DNA from 4 places in the Methylobacterium oryzae genome. Region 4 is predicted to be linked to each of the others. Evidence: predicted binding sites of a transcription regulator. Region 4 holds the regulator's gene; each other region holds the start of a gene.

What was found. The regulator PhoB, encoded in region 4, activates phosphate uptake and scavenging genes when phosphate is short. The targets are predictions, from matches to a motif close to TGTCATNNANCTGTCAT.
Region 1: the regulator PhoB is predicted to act here: its motif matches at 1,760-1,776, upstream of LXM90_RS26385 (UDP-2,3-diacylglucosamine diphosphatase).
Region 2: the regulator PhoB is predicted to act here: its motif matches at 1,653-1,669, upstream of LXM90_RS27410 (inorganic phosphate transporter).
Region 3: the regulator PhoB is predicted to act here: its motif matches at 1,690-1,706, upstream of ppk2 (polyphosphate kinase 2).

The regions. Positions count from the first base shown of each region.
Region 1 covers NZ_CP090349.1:5,527,485-5,530,963, reverse strand. The annotation lists gene LXM90_RS26390 (glycosyltransferase family 4 protein) at 1-883, opposite strand, end outside; gene LXM90_RS26385 (UDP-2,3-diacylglucosamine diphosphatase) at 894-1,691, opposite strand; gene LXM90_RS26380 (aminotransferase class V-fold PLP-dependent enzyme) at 2,229-3,437, shown strand.
Region 2 covers NZ_CP090349.1:5,743,432-5,746,910, forward strand. The annotation lists gene LXM90_RS27400 (DUF1045 domain-containing protein) at 1-347, opposite strand, end outside; gene LXM90_RS27405 (ceramide glucosyltransferase) at 373-1,521, opposite strand; gene LXM90_RS27410 (inorganic phosphate transporter) at 1,719-3,347, shown strand; gene LXM90_RS27415 (hypothetical protein) at 3,437-3,479, opposite strand, start outside.
Region 3 covers NZ_CP090349.1:869,926-873,404, reverse strand. The annotation lists gene LXM90_RS04070 (hypothetical protein) at 316-564, opposite strand; gene ppk2 (polyphosphate kinase 2) at 643-1,590, opposite strand; gene LXM90_RS04060 (hypothetical protein) at 1,745-2,020, shown strand; gene LXM90_RS04055 (hypothetical protein) at 2,078-2,938, shown strand; gene LXM90_RS04050 (response regulator) at 2,954-3,334, opposite strand; gene LXM90_RS04045 (LLM class flavin-dependent oxidoreductase) at 3,463-3,479, opposite strand, start outside.
Region 4 covers NZ_CP090349.1:2,425,915-2,429,393, reverse strand. The annotation lists gene LXM90_RS11620 (protein-disulfide reductase DsbD family protein) at 1-1,148, shown strand, start outside; gene phoB (phosphate regulon transcriptional regulator PhoB) at 1,328-2,023, opposite strand; gene phoU (phosphate signaling complex protein PhoU) at 2,146-2,865, opposite strand; gene pstB (phosphate ABC transporter ATP-binding protein PstB) at 2,975-3,479, opposite strand, start outside.

The sequences.
Region 1 (3,479 bases), 2.9 Mb from region 4:
GCACGCCGACCCGCGTGCCGCCGACGACGTCGTTCGGACCCGGCACCGGGAAGGCCGCCACCGGGAGGCCGCTGGCCAGGGCCTCCAGGAGCACGATGCCGAACGTGTCGGTGAGGCTCGGGAAGACGAAGACGTCGCAGGCCGCGTAGACCGCCGAGAGGTCCGCGCCGGTGCGGGTGCCGAGGAAGTGCGCCGCCGGCGCGAGCGCCTGCAGCCGCGCGCGGTCCGGGCCGTCGCCGACCACCACCTTGGTGCCGGGCAGGTCGAGGGCGAGGAAGGCCGCGACGTTCTTCTCCACCGCCAGCCGCCCGACGTAGAGGAACAGCGGCCCCGGCAGGCCGGCGAGTTCCGCCGGCACGGGCGTCCCGGGCTCGGCCGGCCGGAACCGCTCCGTGTCCACGCCCCGGGTCCAGCGCATCAGCCGGCCGAAACCCCGCGCCGCGAGCTCGCCCTGGAGCGAGGCGGTGCTGACCATCGTCCCGCGGGCGGCGCCGTGGAACCGGCGCAGGTACGCGTAGGACCACGCCTCCGGCACCGGGGCGCGGGCGGCGAGGTATTCCGGGAAGCGCGTGTGGTAGCTCGTCGTGAAGGGCAGGTCGTGCGCGAGGCAGTGCCGGCGCGCCGCGAGGCCGACCGGCCCCTCCGTGGCGATGTGCACGTGGCTCGGCCGCTCGGCCCGCCAGCGCGCCGCCACCCGCTCGCGCCCGGCATAGGCGAGGCGGATCTCCGGGTAGCCCGGCAGCGGCAGCGAGCGGAAATCCGCGACGGACAGCAGCGTCGTGGCGAAGCCGTGCTCGGGCGCGCGCCGGACCATCTGCTCGAGGGAGCGCACGACGCCGTTCACCTGGGGGTGCCACGCGTCGCTGGCGATCAGGAGCTTCACGGCGGCGCCCTCACGCCACCGCGCGCCGGCCCGGCAGGGGCTGCGGCACGACCTCGGCCTCCCGCGCCCGCAGGAGGCTCGGGTAGTGCAACACCTCGATGCGGCCGTCGTAGTGCTCCACGAGCCCGGTGCAGGATTCCACCCAGTCGCCGGTGTTGAGGTAGCGCAGGTCGCCGATCGGCCGGTCCGCGGCGTGGTGGATGTGGCCGCAGATCACCCCGTCGGCGCCCTGGCGGCGGGCCTCCTCGGCCAGGATCGTCTCGAAGCGGCCGATGAAGCTCACCGCGTTCTTCACGCGCAGCTTCGCCCAGGCCGACAGCGACCAGTAGGACAGGCCGAGCCGCCGCCGCACCTTGTTGATCAGCGTGTTGAGGGAGAGCGCCAGCGTGTAGGCGCCGTCGCCCAGATGGGCGAGCCACGGCGAGTGGCGCACGACCATGTCGAACTGGTCGCCGTGGATGACGAGGTAGCGCTTGCCGTCTGCCGCCTCGTGGATCGCGGTCTCGGCGAGTTCGATGCCGCCGAAGCTCGTGCCCACGTAGTCGCGCAGGAACTCGTCGTGGTTGCCAGGCAGGTAGACGATCCGCGCGCCCTTGCGGACCTTGCGCAGGAGCTTCTGCACCACGTCGTTGTGCTCCTGCGGCCAGTACCAGCCCGAGCGCAGCTGCCAGCCGTCCACGATGTCGCCGACGAGGTAGATCGTGTCGGCGTCGTAGTCCTTCAGGAACGACAGCAGCAGGCCGGCCTGGCAGCCGCGCGTGCCGAGATGCAGGTCGGACAGGAACAGCGTCCGCACGCGGACCGGCATCTCCTCAACCTCGGCCACGGCACCCTCTCCCGGCGGCTGAACGGTGCCGGGATCCAGAGCGCGATCCGATCTCAGTTTGATGACGCGGGTTCCGACGGGGCGGAAAGACTTCGGTGTGCGGTGCCGCGAAGCCTCTCAACCGGAGCGTAGCTTCGTTGCGTCGCACAAAAAATTTTTTTGGCAAGTTCCGGAAGTTTTTCCGGTTTTCCTTTCGAGCTTCACCGCCTCATAATACCAAGAACCGGCCGCTCGGCACGAGCACGGCCGGACCTTGACAGGAAGGCGGCGAGGACGGCCCTGGAGCCGTTGGACGGGACGGCAATTCGGAGGCGACCGGCGCGCGGGGGCGCGCCGCGACGCGAGCGGCGTGAGGCCGCCTGCCGCTCCGCGGAGACCCCCCGATCACGGCAGAGGATGGCGTTCGAGGGGGTGCGGCGCGAGCCGCTCTCGACGGCGCCGGACCGACTCCCTGAGGACGCTTGGACAACCCGGTGCGGGTTCACGCCCGCGCGCAATGGACTTTTCGGAGGAAACATCATGGCCGCAACCCGGCGCCCCGGTCGCAACCACCTCTTCATCCCGGGCCCCACCAACATCCCGGAGCGCGTCCTGCGCGCCATGCACGTGCCGTCGGAGGATCACCGCTCGCCGAGCTTCCCCGAGCTGGTGAAGCCGCTCCTGCAGGACTCCAAGATGGTGTTCGGCTCGACCGCCGGGACGGTCATCCTGTTCCCGTCCTCGGGCACCGGCATCTGGGAATCGGCCCTGTCCAACACCCTCTGCCGCGGCGACACGGTGCTGACCTCGCGCTACGGCCAGTTCAGCCACCTCTGGGTCGACATGGCCCAGCGCCTCGGCCTCGACGTGGTCGTCCAGGAGGAGGAGTGGGGCACCGGCGCCGATCCGCAGAAGATCGAGGAGGCCCTGCGCGCCGACAAGGACCATAAGATCAAGGCCGTCATGGTCGTCCACAACGAGACCGCCACCGGCGTCACCAGCGACATCGGCGCTGTGCGGAAGGCGATCGACGCCGCCGGGCACCCGGCTCTGCTGTTCGTGGACGGCATCTCGTCGATCGGCTCTCTGCCGTTCGAGATGGACGCGTGGAAGGTCGACTGCGCCATCGCGGGCTCGCAGAAGGGCTTCATGCTGCCGGCCGGCCTCGGCCTGATCTGCATCAGCCCGAAGGCGCTCAAGATCGCCGAGAGCGGCACCGGCCGCAACGACCGGCTCGGCCACGCCTACTTCGCCTGGAAGGACCAGCTGGCCGCCAACGCCACCGGCTACTTCCCCTACACCCCCGTCCTGCCGCTGCTCTACGGCCTGCGCGAGGCCCTGGCGGTCGTGAAGGAAGAGGGGCTGGAGAACGTCTACCACCGCCACCACGTCCTCGCCGAGGCGACCCGCCAGGCGGTCGCGGCCTGGGGCCTCAAGCCCTGCGCCAAGGAGCCCAAGTGGAACTCCGACACGGTCACGGCGATCGTGGTGCCGGAGGGCGCCGACGCCGCCAAGGTGATCACCCACGCCTACGAGCGCTACAACCTCTCGCTGGGCGCCGGCCTGTCCAAAGTCGCCGGCAAGGTGTTCCGCATCGGTCACCTGGGCGACCTGAACGAGCTGTCGCTGCTGGGTGCCATCGCGGGCGCCGAGATGGCCATGATCGATTGCGGCATCAAGGTCACGCCGGGCTCGGGCGTCGCCGCGGCCTCCAGCTACCTGCGCGAGAATCCGCTGCATAAGGCGTGATCTGCGCACGCGATCGGGGCGGGACCGGGTTGCCGGGCCCGC
Region 2 (3,479 bases), 2.7 Mb from region 4:
AGCCCGAGTTCCGGCGGGGGTGTCTCCGGCACCAGGGCGAGGAACGGCCCGAGGGCGGCGACCCGGAGCGGCCCCACCGCCACCGGCGGGTGCGCGGCCGCGAGGGCGCGGGCGGCGGCCACGAGGTCGGCCTCCCCGGTGCCCGGGGCGAGGCGCAGCGGCGCCTTGAGGGTGGCGTGGAACCCGTAGACCCGCGCGCCCGCCGTGACGGGTGCGAGATCGCCGAGCCCCTCCGGGTGCGGGACCGGCAGCCCGGCGACGTTGTCGGTGCCGAGGATCGCCCGGCCGAAGCCTTCGAGGCGCGAATCCGGGGCGGGCAGCCAGTAGAGGGCGTAGCGGCGCGACACGTCAGGGCCTCCGATCGCCGGGCGGTCAGGCCGTCGGCGCGTAGGTGCGCGCGTCGGCGGCCCGCCGGGGGCGCACGTCCATGGCATTGCCCCGCCACACGATGGCGCTCCGCATCCAGGCGCCGACCCAGATCGCCGGGATCAGGGCGTCGCGCGCCAGGAAGGCGGCCAGCGTGCGGGGCGAGCGGTGCCAGCCCGCGCGGAGAGCGAGCCGGTGCTCCGCGGCATAGCACAGGGCGGCGAGGCCGGCAGCGCCCGCGAGGCCCGCGAGGCTTCCGGCCCAGAGGGCGACGAGGAGCGCCGGCAGCAGGACGCCGCTGCCGATCTCGGGGGCGAAGAACAGCGGGAAGGTCACGCGGCGCAGGCGCGCCCAGCGCAGCTGCCGCGCCCAGACCTCCCGGAAGCCGCGCGGGCCGAGCGGCTGCTCGAACGGGCTCGCCACGAGGTGGACCCGCTTGCCGGCGGCGCGCACGAGCTTGGTGGCGGCCGCGTCCTCGGCGATCTCGGCCGCGAGCGCCTGGAGGCCACCCTGCGCCTCCAGGAAGGGCTTGTGCCAGAGCATGCTCTTGCCCTGCGCGAAGCCCAGCCCGAAGGCCTCGGCGGCGTATTGCCAGCGCGCCTGCAGGGTGTTCAGGAAGGCGCACTCCACCTCCGCCATGAAGCTGCCCGGGCGGGCGCCGGCCGGGGTGGAGCAGACGAGGCCGGTATCGGCGCGCCACGCCGCCTGCAGCCGCTGGAGGTAGTCCGGCGGCATGGCGACGTTGGAATCGGCGAGCACCACCCAGTCGTGGGCGGCGGCGCGCCAGCCGCGCAGGCAGTTGTTGAGCTTCGGGTTCGCGCTGACGCGCTCGTCGCCGAGGATCAGGCGGGCGGGCACGTGCGGGTGGGCCTCGATCAGGCGCTCCACCATCGGGACGATCGGGTCGGCCGGGTCGGCCACGCAGAAGATCAGCTCGTAGGACGGGTAGTCGAGGCGGACGCTGCGGAGGAGCATCTCCTCGCTGTAGGCCTCGACCCCGCGCAGGGGGCGGACCAGGGAGACGGGCGCGCCGTCCGGGAACCGCGACGGGCCGTGGTCCCGGCCGAGGCGCCGGGCCGCGACGGCGATGCTGCCGATCTGGACGACGGCCAGGAGCGCGCCGAGGGACAGGGCCGGCACCGTGGCGTCAATCATGCGGATCCCTCGTGCGATCGGGCGAGCGGTCCGGTCCGCTAGCGGCCGGACCGCGTCAGGCGTGTGACAGCGCCGCCCGACGCTCTCGGACACGCACTCGGACACGCTCGCCGACGCGCGGCGTCGCGGGCCGTCACCCAACCGTCACCGCGCGGTTTTAATCCCCGCTCACCACGAAAGATTCCGCGCGAGGGTTCATGTCCGATACCGCCGTGATGCCGTCGGGAGCGGTGGGAGGCCGGAAGGCGGGCGGCCCGCGCCTCGACCACGGGATGCATCTCGGCGGGGTGGTGGCGTTCCTGCTCGTCCTCGTGGCGGGCCTGGGCTACGCGGTGGTGAGCCTCATCGCGGACATGAACGCGGTCGGGGAGGCGCCCCTGGCCTACGGCGCCTTCGCGCTGCTCGGCCTCGCCCTGCTGATCGCCCTCGCCTTCGAGTTCGTGAACGGCTTCCACGACACCGCCAACGCGGTCGCCACGGTGATCTACACCCACTCGATGCCGCCGCTCGTCGCGGTGATCTGGTCGGGCGTCTTCAACTTCCTCGGCGTGATGCTGTCCTCGGGCGCCGTGGCCTACGCGATCGTCACGCTGCTGCCGGTCGAGCTGATCCTCAACGTCGGCTCGCACGCGGGCTACGCGATGATCTTCGCGCTGCTGCTGGCGGCCATCATCTGGAACCTCGGGACCTGGGCGTTCGGGCTGCCGAACTCGTCGTCCCACGCGCTGATCGGCTCGGTGCTCGGCGTCGGCCTCGCCAACCAGCTGATGAACGGCGGCGACGGCACCGCGGGCGTCGACTGGACCCAGGCGCTCAACGTGTTCAAGGCGCTGCTGTTCTCGCCGGTCTGCGGCTTCGTGCTCGCGGCGCTGCTGCTGCTCGCCCTGAAGGTCACGGTCCGCCGCAGGGACCTCTACGAGGCGCCCGCGGGCGAGGCGCCGCCGCCCCCGTGGATCCGCGGCCTGCTGATCCTCACCTGCACGCTGGTCTCGTTCTTCCACGGCGGCAATGACGGGCAGAAGGGCATGGGCCTGATCATGCTGATCCTGATCGGCGCCGCCCCCACCGCCTACGCGCTCAACCGCACCATGGCGGACGACACGACGCCCGCCTTCGTGCAGGCCTCGACGGCGGCGAGCGCGGTGTTCTCCGCCCGCGCCCCCGGCGCCGCGGTGCCGGACGCCGCGGCCGCGCGCCGGACCGTGACGGAGGCGCTCAAGACCAAGGCGCTGAACACGCCGCCCGTCTACGCGGCGCTGGCGGCGCTCTCGAACGACATCGCCGCCAGCGTGAAGAATTACGGCGCGATCCGCACGGTGCCGGCCGCCCAGACCCAGAACCTGCGCAGCGACATGTACCTCGCCGCCGACGCGGTGCGCGTCCTGCCGGGCGCCGGGGCGGACTTCTCGGAAGCCGACAAGGCCGACCTGAAGCGCTACGCGGGCCTGCTCAACGACGGCACGCGCTACATCCCGGGCTGGGTCAAGGTCTGCGTCGCCCTGGCGCTGGGTCTCGGCACCATGGTCGGATGGAAGCGCATCGTCGTCACGGTGGGCGAGAAGATCGGCAAGACCCACCTGACCTACGCGCAGGGCGCGTCGGCCGAGATCGTCGCCGCCGGCACGATCGGGCTGGCCGAGCTCTACGGCCTGCCGGTCTCGACCACCCACATCCTGTCGTCGGGCGTCGCCGGCACGATGGCGGCCAACGGCTCGGGCCTCCAGATGTCCACGGTGCGCAACATGGCGCTCGCCTGGATCCTGACCCTGCCGGCGGCGATCACCCTCGCGGCCGCTCTCTTCTACCTCCTGCGCCACGTGTTCTGACGCGGGTCCGGCCGGACGGGCCGGAGACCGCGCTCCGCCCCCCGACGAAGTGACCCGGTCTCCGGCCTCCCGCAGCGCGCCACGGCGCTTCAGGAACTCGCCATCGCCCGCACGAAGGCCAGGCAGGTCCGG
Region 3 (3,479 bases), 1.6 Mb from region 4:
TTCACCGTGAAGGCGCGCCGTTCATCCGCGCCGTCTCCGCCTCAGATTACAACCGGGCGTCGTGTGGTCGGAGGCCGGCACACCTACCGTTTTAGGCGTAGGATCCGACGCGCGTCGTCGCGATGGCCGAGCCGCGGGCATACAAAAGCCCGCCACGGCAGGACCGGGCGGGCGGAGTGGCGGCATAGGGTCGGGAGGTTCGCCGTGGCGGCGACCTGCCATCCCGCCCATGACGGCCACATGACAGCGGTATGCCAGCGCGATGGAAGCGGCATGCCAGCCCCACGAATATCGCGCGACAGGCGGCCGATCCGGTCAGACCCGCTCCGGCTCCGCCAGCAGGATGGCGGCGCGGATGGCGGCCCGGCGCAGCCCGGCATCGGCCCAGGGCTGATCGATCAGCGTCCGGGCGAAGGGATGCGAGGCCACCGCGGCCGCGGGATCGATGCGGAAGCCGTCCCCGAACGCCACCGAACCGGGCGTGGGATCGGCCAGATAGGCGTCGACGACGGCCGAGACGTCGTCATCGACGATATCCAGGGTCGTGAACAGGTCGAGAGTCATGGGGCGCTTCGCCATGGCGGCGCTATAGCCGCGCCACCGCGACAGGATCACGACTCCCGCGCCGTCTCCGCGCCGCGATCAGAACGCGGCCGGAACGAGCATCGCGGCGGGGACCGGGCCGCGCACGTAGTCCGCGTGCCGCAGGCGCTCGGGCAAGTGGACCGCCGGGTGCTCCACGCTGCCGTAGGGGATCTGGTCGAGCAGGTGGCTGATACAGTTCAGGCGGGCCCGTCGCTTGTCGACCGCCTCGACCACCCACCAGGGCGCCTCGGGGATATGGGTCCGCGCCAGCATGTCCTCCTTGGCCCGGGTGTAGTCCTCCCAGCGGCGCCGCGACTCGACGTCCATGGGCGACAGCTTCCACTGCTTGAGCGGATCGCGGATCCGCATCCGGAAGCGGAATTCCTGCTCGGCATCGGTGATCGAGAACCAGTATTTTACCAGGACGATGCCGGAGCGCACCAGCATGCGCTCGAATTCGGGGACCGACCGGAAGAACTCCTCGACCTCCGCCTCGGTGCAGAAGCCCATGACCCGCTCGACGCCGGCGCGGTTGTACCAGGAGCGGTCGAACAGCACGATCTCGCCGCCGGCGGGCAGATGGGAGACGTAGCGCTGGAAATACCATTGCGTCCGCTCGCGCTCGCTCGGGGCGGGCAAGGCGGCGACGCGGCAGACGCGGGGATTGAGGCGCTGGGTGATCCGCTTGATCACGCCGCCCTTGCCGGCCGAGTCGCGGCCCTCGAACAGCACGACCACGCGCAGTTTCCGGTCCTGCACCCAGTCCTGGAGCCGGACCAGCTCGTGCTGCAGCCGGAGCAGCGCGCGGAAATAGACCTTGCGGTCGAGATGATCGGGCGGCGCGCCGCCGAGCTCGGCCGCGAGCCGGTCGAGGCGATCCTCCTCGAGCCCGAGTTCCAGCTCCTCGTCGTAGCTGTCGGCGAGGTCACGCCGGATCGCCTCCAGGGTGGCATCCGCGTTGGCATTCAAGGTGGCATCCGGGGCAGAGCTGTCGTCGGGCCGCATCGCCGGTTCTCCTGCGCGTCGCGGGGCCGACCTAGAGCAGCGTTCCGTGACACGCCTGAGAAAGCGCCGCGCCCGCGGCGGCCGATCCCATGTCGCGCCCGTGATCGTTCCGTCATACGGTTCCGCCACCGATCGGGGCGACCGGAGATGCGTCATGGCTGGAGAAGCGAAGAGGGCCGGGCCGAAGCGCCGGCGGGACGACCCCGATCCGGCGCGCGCCGAGGGCGAGAAGGTCGGCGCGCGCATCGATGCCGCCTTCGAGAAGCTCGCCGGGAAGCTGCGCGCCCGCGCCGACAGGGCCCGCGCCAAGCTCGACGCGGCGACGAAGGCCGAGAAGCGGGCGGTGCTGCTGCGCCGCTACGAACTCTACGCGGACGCGGCGGCCTATCTCGAGGAGCGGCTCGTCGATCGCGGGGGGCGATCCGCGTGATCTCCATCGACCCGGCCGGGCGCGGCGCCGCCCGACGCAGCTGACGGCGAGGATCCCATGTTCGACGCGACCAAGATGCTCGCCGACGCCCTCGGCGAGCACCTGGCCCTGACCTACCAGCGGACCTTCGGCAGCCGGGAGCCGCGCTACGCCGAGATCATCGAGGCCGCGGCGCGCCTGACGATCGAGCGGATCGTCGGGAGCGACGCCCTCTACCATGACGGCGACCACACGGCCCTCGTCACCCTGGTCGCCCAGGACATCCTCCGCGGCCGCTTCCTGCAGCAGGGCATCACGCCCGAGGACTGGCTGCACATGATCCTGGCCGCCCTCTACCACGACATCGGCTACGTGCGCGGCGTCTGCGCCGGAGACCGGCTGCAGGCCTTCGTCATCGACGCGCAGGGCACGACCGTCAGCCTGCCCCGGGGCGCCTCTGACGCGGCGCTGGCACCCTACCACGTGGAGCGCTCGAAGCTGGCCGTGCAGGAGCGCTTCGGCACGCACGATCTCGTCGACGCGTCCCGGGTCATCCGGGCGATTGAGCTGACCCGCTTCCCGGTCCCCGAGGACGATTCCCATCGCGAGACCGGGACCGAGGCCGGCCTGCTGCGGGCGGCCGACCTGATCGGTCAGCTCGGCGACCCGCTCTACCCGCGCAAATTGAACGCCCTGTTCCACGAATTCGCCGAGATCGGCGTCAACGCGGAACTCGGCTACGACAGCCCGGCCGACCTCGCGGAGCGCTACCCGTCGTTCTTCTGGGGCAAGATCGAGCCCGTGATCGGGGACGCGATCCGGTTCCTCGACCTCACGGTCGAGGGGCGGGGCTGGGTCGCGAACCTCTACGCCCACGTCTTCGCCATCGAGCACGACCGCCGGCGCATGGGCCCGCATCCCGGGCCGGGCCCTCTCTGAGGCGGCGCGGCGGCCTCAGGCGGCCGCGACGAGTCGGGTCACGGCCCGGACCAGCTCCGCCGCCACGAAGGGCTTCTCCAGGATGGGCCGGCTCGCCTCGGCCGGGGCGCCGGTGACCCGCACGTCGCCGGTGGCGAACAGGTACGGCACGCCGAGGACGCCGAGACGCTCGGCGACCGGATAGACGCTGTTCCCGTCGCCCAGATTCACGTCGAGCACCGCGGCGTCGGGCGTCTGCTCGGCGATCAGGTCCAGGGCGAGATCCGCGCGTGGGACCGGGCCGATCACCTCGGCCCCGGCGCTGTGCAACCAGCGCTTGACCTCGCTGGCGATGAGATACTCGTCCTCGACGACGAGGACGCGGCACCCGGACAGGGGCGGAACAGCCTCGGGCACGATCCCCTCCCATCGGCGCGCGACGATCCGAGAATAACCGCGCGACACGACCGGAGGTTCGCGCCGTTCGCATGATCCGCCACGCACCCCGACGGCGCGGGACCGCGCCGGCCCGCGCGGCGGGTCGATCAGCCCCCTGGCCGAG
Region 4 (3,479 bases):
TCGTGCGGCACGCGGGCGAGGGGCCGGCTCGGCTGCGGCTCCACGGCCTCGCCTACACGGCCGGCGTCCTGGCGAGCTTCCTGGCGCTCGCCGCCGCGCTGATCGGCCTGAAGAGCGGCGGGGCCGCGATCGGCTGGGGGTTCCAGCTCCAGTCGCCCGCCATCGTGGCGGGGCTCGCCTACCTGCTGTTCGCGATGGGCCTGAGCCTCTCGGGCGCGGTCCATGTCGGAGGCCGGCTCGCCGGCCTCGGCGACGGCCTCACCCGGCGCGGCGGCCTGAGCGGCTCGTTCTTCACCGGCGTGCTCGCGACCCTGGTGGCGACGCCCTGCACGGCGCCGTTCATGGGCTCGGCGGTGGGCTTCGCGCTGACCCAGAGCGCCGGCGTGGCGCTCGCCGTCTTCGCGAGCCTCGGCCTCGGCCTCGCCCTGCCCTTCCTGCTCCTGACCCTCTGGCCGCCGGCCCTGCGGGCGCTGCCGCGGCCGGGCGCCTGGATGGAGACCCTCAAGCAGGTGCTGGCCTTCCCGGTCTACGCCACCGTGGCGTGGCTGATCTGGGTGCTGGCGCAGCAGGTCGACCCGCGCGGGCTGCTGGCGGCGCTGATCGGCCTCGTCCTCGTGGGCTTCGCCGCCTGGGCCTGGGAGCACGGCCGCGCCGCCCCGCCGCGGGCCGGCCGGGTCGCGCAGGCCGCCGCCGCGCTGGCGCTGATCGCCGTCGGGGCCCTCGCCGTCACCCTGCCCCGGGACCGCGCCGCGCCGGCCGCGCAGGCCGCCGCCGACGGGATCGAGCCGTTCACGCAGGCGCGCCTCGACGCCCTGGTCGACGCGCACCGCCCCGTCTTCGTGGACATGACCGCCGCGTGGTGCATCACCTGCGCGGTCAACGAGGCGACCTCGCTCAACACCAAGGCCGTGCGGGCCGCGATGGCCGAGCGCGGCGTGACCTACATGAAGGGCGACTGGACCAACCAGAACCCCGAGATTACCCGCCTCCTGGAGAAGCACGGGCGCAGCGGCGTCCCGCTCTACCTGCTCTATACCGGGACGGGAGAGCCCCAGGTGCTGCCGCAGATCCTCACCGAGGGGACGGTCCTGGCGGCGCTGGAGGCGGTGCCGGCCGCCTCGGGCCGGAGCGCGGCGCTGGCGCGCTGAATCCCTGGAGACCGGGACGCGCGGATCTTCGCGGGCCCGTCCCACCGTCTTTGCGAGCGGAGCGAAGCAACCCAGCAGCGCCGCGCGCATCGGCGTCCCGCCGCCCTGGGTCGCTTCGCTGCGCTCGCGATGACGGTGCGCCGGAGCGAAGTCCTATCCGGACGGCCAGTGAGGCCGCCTCAGGCCTCCAGCGAGAAGGTCTCGTCGAAGGCGTAGCCCGAGCCCCGGACCGTACGGATCGGGTCGGTCTGGCGCGGGCCGTTCAGCGCCTTGCGCAGCCGCCCGACATGGACGTCGACGGTACGCTCGTCGATGTAGACGTCGTGGCCCCACACCCCGTCGAGGAGCTGCTCGCGGGAGAAGACCCGGCCCGGCGCCAGCATCAGGAATTCCAGGAGCCGGAACTCCGTGGGGCCCAGATGCAGCTCCTCGCCGCCGCGGCGGACGCGGTGGCCGGTGCGGTCGAGTTCCAGGTCGCCGGCCGCTAGCCGGTCCGAGACGTGGGCGGGCTTGGCCCGGCGCAGGAGCGCGCGGATCCGGGCGAGCAGCTCCGGGACCGAGAACGGCTTGACGATGTAGTCGTCGGCGCCCGTGCCGAGACCGCGGACGCGGTCGCCCTCCTCGCCCCGGGCGGTGAGCATAATCACCGGCAGGCGCTCGGTCTCCCGGCGCGCCCGGATCCGGCGGCACAGCTCGATCCCCGAGAGGCCGGGCAGCATCCAGTCGAGCAGGACGAGGTCCGGGATCCGCTCCGCCAGGAGCAGCTCGGCGTCGTCGCCGCGCGCCGCCGAATCCACCAGGAAGCCCTCGGCCTCCAGGTTGTAGCGGAGCAGCGTGCTCAGGGCCTCCTCGTCCTCGACGATCAGGACTTGCATGCTCACGTTCGAAGACTCGTTCTGCGGGCGGTCCCCGGATGGTGCAGGAGGCGCCGCCCCGCCTCAACCCGCACGGAGAGTGACCCCGGCCGCGCCCACAGGAAGGCGCCGGGGTCGGCGCCTCACGGCGCCTGCACGCCGTCCACGGTCGCGTAGTTCGACGCGTCGTTCTTCGGCCGGTCACCCGCCAGCGTCTCGCCCGTGGCGAGGTAGTGGATCGTCTCGGCGATGTTGGTGGTGTGGTCGCCGATGCGCTCGACGTTCTTCGCGCAGAACAGGAGATGCGTGCAGAACGAGATGTTGCGCGGATCCTCCATCATGTAGGTCAGGAGCTCGCGGAACAGGGAATTGTACAGGGCGTCGATCTCGCCGTCGCGCTCCCAGACGTCGTGGGCCGCCTGGACGTCGCGGCTCCCGTAGGCGTCGAGCACGTCCTTGAGCTGACCCTCGGCGAGGTCGCTCATGTGGCGCACGCCGAGCACGATCTTCTGGGCCGGCGCCTGGTCGGAGATCGCCACCACGCGCTTGGCGACGTTCTTGGCGAGGTCGCCGATCCGCTCCAGATCGCCGGAGACGCGGATCGCCGAGATGGTCTCGCGCAGGTCGATCGCCAGGGGCTGGCGCCGGGCGATCAGCAGCACGGCGCGCTCCTCGATGTCCCGCTGCAGCGCGTCGAGGCGCTTGTCGGCGAGGATCACCGCCTGGGCGAGCGTGTCGTCCCGGCGCACGAGGGCGTCGGTCGCCTCCGCGGTCATCTTCTCGGCGACGCCGCCCATCTCCGAGATCGAGCGACGCAGGTTCTCCAGGTCGGTGTCGTAGGAGGTGACGATATGGCCGGGCATGGCGGATCCTTCGATGGGGTCCCGGGGACGGCCCTCCGGGAGGCTTGCGGGACCCGCCGGCGCGCCGGAGACGCGAGCGGCGGTCCCGGGACCGGAGCGGCCCGGCAGACTAGCCGAAGCGGCCGGTGATGTAGTCCTGCGTGCGGCGTTCCGTCGGGTTCATGAACATCCGGTTGGTCGGACCGAACTCGACGAGCTGCCCCAGATACATGAAGGCGGTGAACTGCGAGATGCGCGCCGCCTGCTGCATGTTGTGGGTGACGATCACGATGGTGAACTCGTCGCGCAGCTGCTCGATCAGCTCCTCGATGCGGCCGGTGGAGATCGGGTCGAGCGCCGAGGTCGGCTCGTCGAACAGGATCACCTCCGGCTTCTGCGCCACCGTCCGGGCGATGCACAGGCGCTGCTGCTGGCCGCCCGACAGGCCGGTCCCGGGCTGCCGGAGCTTGTCCTTCACCTCGTCCCAGAGGGCGGCCTTGCGCAGGGATTCCTCGATCCGGCCGTCGAGCTCGGATTTCGGCAGCTTCTCGTAGAGGCGCAGGCCGAAGGCCACGTTGTCGTAGATCGACATCGGGAACGGCGTCGGCTTCTGGAACACCATGCCGATGCGCGAG